Regions from separate parts of the Streptomyces sp. NPDC001204 genome, predicted to be linked through region 1. Evidence: predicted binding sites of a transcription regulator. Region 1 holds the regulator's gene; the other holds the start of a gene.
What was found. The regulator HrcA, encoded in region 1, represses chaperone genes, less so after heat shock. The targets are predictions, from matches to a motif close to TTNGCACTCNGNNNNNCNGAGTGCNAA.
Positions count from the first base shown of each region.

Region 2: groL (chaperonin GroEL) is a predicted target of HrcA. The motif match lies at 954-980, and genes of this name have one in related genera.

Region 1 covers NZ_JBSFJL010000002.1:462,744-465,137, reverse strand. The annotation lists gene dnaJ (molecular chaperone DnaJ) at 1-698, opposite strand, end outside; gene hrcA (heat-inducible transcriptional repressor HrcA) at 699-1,715, opposite strand; gene ACWC91_RS04910 (MBL fold metallo-hydrolase) at 1,917-2,394, shown strand, end outside.
Region 2 covers NZ_JBSFJL010000007.1:123,244-125,637, forward strand. The annotation lists gene ACWC91_RS12510 (MoaD/ThiS family protein) at 1-68, shown strand, start outside; gene ACWC91_RS12515 (cold-shock protein) at 499-702, shown strand; gene groL (chaperonin GroEL) at 1,140-2,394, shown strand, end outside.

The DNA of each region.
Region 1 (2,394 bases):
CCCGCGAGCTGGATGCGCGTGCCGTTGTCGACCCCGGCCGGGATCTTCACGGTCAGGGTGCGGCGGGCGCGGATGCGGCCGTCGCCGGCGCACTCCGGGCACGGGGTGGGCACCACCGTGCCGAAGCCCTGGCACTGGGGGCACGGGCGCGACGTCATGACCTGGCCCAGGAAGGACCGGGTGACCTGCGAGACCTCACCCCGGCCGCGGCACATGTCGCAGGTCTGCGCGGTGGTGCCCGGGGCCGCTCCCTCGCCGCTGCACGTGTTGCAGACGACGGCCGTGTCGACCTGGATGTCCTTCGTGGTGCCGAAGGCCGCCTCGTCCAGCTCGACCTCGAGCCGGATCATCGCGTCCTGGCCGCGGCGCGTGCGCGAACGCGGTCCGCGCTGCGACGCCGTGCCGAAGAAGGCGTCCATGATGTCGGAGAAGTTCCCGAAGGAACCGGCCCCGAAGCCGCTCGCGCCGGCCGCGCCGGCCTGCGAGAGGGGGTCGCCGCCGAGATCGTAGACCTGCTTCTTCTGCGGGTCGGAGAGCACCTCGTAGGCGGCGTTGATCTCCTTGAACCGCTCCTGGGTCTTCGGATCCGGGTTGACATCCGGGTGCAGCTCGCGCGCGAGCCGCCGGAAGGCCTTCTTGATCTCTTCCTGCGACGCGTCACGGCGCACGCCGAGAACGGCGTAGTAGTCCGTGGCCACCTACGACTCCGCCAGGATCTGTCCGACGTACCGTGCCACTGCGCGTACCGCTCCCATCGTTCCCGGGTAATCCATGCGGGTCGGTCCGACCACGCCGAGCTTGGCCACTGCCTCGCCGCCCGAACCGTAGCCGACCGACACGATGGACGTGGAGTTGAGTCCTTCGTGGGCGTTCTCGTGACCGATGCGCACGGTCATGCCCGGATTCTGCGTCTCACCGAGCAGCCTCAGCATCACGACCTGCTCCTCCAGCGCCTCCAGAACGGGCCGGATCGTGAGCGGGAAGTCGTGCGCGAAGCGGGTGAGGTTGGCGGTGCCGCCGATGACCAGCCGCTCCTCGTTCTCCTCGACGAGCGTCTCCAGGAGGGTGGACAGCACGGTCGAGACGGTACCCCGGTCCTCGAGGTCGAAGCCGTCGGGCAGGTCCTCCACGAGGTGCGGGACGTCCGTGAAACGGCGGCCCGCGACCCGGCTGTTCAGCCGTGCCCGCAGATCGGCCAGGGAGGTCTCCCCGAAGGGCGCCGGGCAGTCGACCATCCGCTGCTCGACCCGGCCGGTGTCCGTGATCAGCACGAGCATCACACGCGCGGGCGCGAGAGCAAGCAGTTCCACGTGCCGCACGGTCGAACGGGTCAGCGACGGATACTGCACGACGGCGACCTGCCGGGTCAGCTGGGCGAGCAGCCGTACCGTGCGGGCCACCACGTCGTCGAGGTCGACGGCGCCGTCGAGGAAGTTCTGGATGGCACGCCGCTCGGGCGCGGTCATCGGCTTGACCTCGGCCAGCTTGTCGACGAACAGGCGGTACCCCTTGTCGGTGGGGATACGGCCGGCACTGGTGTGCGGCTGGGCGATGTAGCCCTCGTCCTCCAGGGCCGCCATGTCGTTGCGGACCGTGGCCGGTGAGACGCCCAGGCTGTGCCGCTCGGTGAGGGCCTTGGAGCCCACCGGCTCCTCGGTGCCGACGTAGTCCTGGACGATGGCGCGCAGCACCTGAAGCCGCCGCTCGCTGAGCATCGCGCGCACCTCCAGGGTCGTTCCTCGGCCACCCGCCTGGCACTCTGCGCATACGAGTGCCAGCTCTACCCGGCCCAGTGTACGGCTGCCGGGTACGCCCCCGGCAAGGCCGGGCCGCGACGGACTACGAGGTCGGGACCGGGATCACCCGGGATCGGCCGGGATGTCGTACCCGGCGGGCATCACCGCTAGCGTCGCCCTATGACGGATGCGCGGGAAGCCCCTCGGGAAGAACTGGAATGGGAACGGCTGGCGGACGGGGTGGGGCGGTGCCGCCTGCCCGGATGGGACTGCACGGTCGGGCTGGTCGTCGGGGAGGGCGCCGCGCTGATGGTCGACGCGGGTTCGAGCCACGCGGAGGGCGCACGGTTGCGTGCGTGGGCGCGGGCGCTCGCCGGTGGTGATGTGACACATCTCGCGCTCACCCACCCCCACTTCGACCACATCTTCGGGGCCGCGCAGTTCGACGGCGCGGAGATCTTCGCCGCCGAGGGCGCGGACGCCGTGTTCGGTGACAGCGGTGAGCGCGCCGAGCTGCGCGGGGACGCGGTGCGCCAAGGCCTGGACGCCAAGGCGGCCGAGGAGGCGGCGGACGCCCTGGTAAGGCCCGGCCACGAGGTCCGGGACCGGCTCACCCTCCGGCTCGGTGGCGGGCGGGAGGTGCTGCTGGCGAACATGG
Region 2 (2,394 bases), on a different contig from region 1:
AGGGCCTCGAGACGGCCACCCCGGACGGCGCGGGCGTCTCGATCATCCCGGCGGTCGCCGGCGGCTGATCATTACCTTCGGTAATCCTGGTCACGCAGAGTTCATCGAATTGCCCCCTCCGTGAGAGAAGCGGAGGGGGCAATTCTGTGTGGTTGAGCACGGTAGAGTTGGGGAACGCGCCCCCGAACTCCGAATCCGGGGCCATGGATTCCTGCCGCGGGCCCGGCAAGAAGTAGCCAAAGTCTGCGGGCCTTCTGCGGCATTTGCCTTGTTTGCGGGGCCCGACTTGCCCTCAATTCACGTGAATTCTCCCTATATTCCGGACCGCGTACGTCCAGATTTCTCGTCCGATTGACCTGTTGCAGACGGCAGTTGGACAGATACATTCAGCCGCGGTCGACGCGTTCCGGCGCACGCCCCCGATCCACGGGGGGTGAGGTCTGACCCGGATCCGCGAAGTGTGGATCTGTGCAAGGGCCAGTAATAGGGGAGTTAGGCATGGCTCAGGGCACCGTCAAGTGGTTCAACGCGGAGAAGGGGTACGGCTTCATCGCGGTCGACGGTGGTGCGGACGTCTTCGTCCACTACAGCGCGATCCAGATGGACGGCTACCGCTCGCTGGAAGAGGGCCAGCGGGTCGAGTTCGAGATCTCGCAGGGCCAGAAGGGTCCGCAGGCCGACATGGTCCGCGTCACGGCCTGAATCGCGCGACCACCGCAAGCGACGTTCTTCTACGGAAGGGCCCGCACCTCCGCTGCCGAGGTGCGGGTCCTTCGCTTGTCCGCGCACTGTCCCGTCCGGCGGTCGGCACGCCCGTGTCCGCGCACCGCGCGCTCGCACGGCCCGGCGCGCCCGTGTCCGCGCCCGGCTGAGTCCCGCCGACGCCCCGAAGGCGCTTGCGCCCATCCGTCACCCGACCACCACCCCTCATTGAGCCCGCTTCGCGGGCGCGCCTTGCACTCGGAGGGGTCGAGTGCTAATCATTGGCGTTAGCACTCTGAAGGTGAGAGTGACAACGAAGGACCGGGTCGGTGAGGCCACGGGCCGGGTGGGGCAAGGAACCTCCGGCCGGGGCCGTCCGTCGCGGGCGCGGGCGCGGTCCGAAGTAATCACCCCCAGTCCTGGGAGGACCACTTCACATGGCCAAGATCATCGCGTTCGACGAGGAGGCGCGGCGAGGCCTCGAGCGCGGCATGAACCAGCTCGCGGACGCCGTCAAGGTGACCCTCGGCCCCAAGGGCCGCAACGTCGTCCTCGAGAAGAAGTGGGGTGCCCCCACGATCACCAACGACGGTGTCTCCATCGCCAAGGAGATCGAGCTCGAGGACCCGTACGAGAAGATCGGCGCCGAGCTGGTCAAGGAAGTCGCCAAGAAGACGGACGACGTCGCCGGTGACGGTACGACCACCGCGACCGTGCTCGCCCAGGCCCTGGTCAAGGAAGGCCTGCGCAACGTCGCCGCCGGTGCCAACCCGATGGCCCTGAAGCGCGGTATCGAGAAGGCCGTCGAGGCCGTCTCCGCCGCCCTGCTCGACCAGGCCAAGGAGGTCGAGACCAAGGAGCAGATCGCCTCCACCGCCTCCATCTCCGCCGCCGACACCCAGATCGGCGAGCTCATCGCCGAGGCCATGGACAAGGTCGGCAAGGAAGGCGTCATCACCGTCGAGGAGTCGCAGACCTTCGGTCTGGAGCTCGAGCTCACCGAGGGCATGCGCTTCGACAAGGGCTACATCTCCGCCTACTTCGCGACCGACATGGAGCGCATGGAGGCGTCGCTCGAGGACCCGTACATCCTCATCGCCAACTCCAAGATCTCCTCGGTCAAGGACCTGCTCCCGCTCCTGGAGAAGGTCATGCAGTCGGGCAAGCCGCTGCTGATCATCGCCGAGGACGTCGAGGGCGAGGCCCTGTCGACCCTGGTCGTCAACAAGATCCGCGGCACCTTCAAGTCCGTCGCCGTCAAGGCCCCGGGCTTCGGCGACCGCCGCAAGGCCATGCTCGGCGACATCGCCATCCTCACGGGCGGCGAGGTCATCTCCGAGGAGGTCGGCCTCAAGCTGGAGAACGCGACCCTGGACCTCCTGGGCCGCGCCCGCAAGGTCGTCATCACCAAGGACGAGACCACCATCGTCGACGGTGCCGGCTCCTCCGACCAGGTCAACGGCCGGGTCAACCAGATCCGCGCCGAGATCGAGAACAGCGACTCGGACTACGACCGCGAGAAGCTGCAGGAGCGCCTGGCGAAGCTCGCCGGCGGCGTCGCGGTCATCAAGGCCGGTGCCGCCACCGAGGTGGAGCTCAAGGAGCGCAAGCACCGCATCGAGGACGCCGTGCGCAACGCCAAGGCGGCCGTCGAGGAGGGCATCGTCGCCGGTGGTGGCGTGGCCCTGCTGC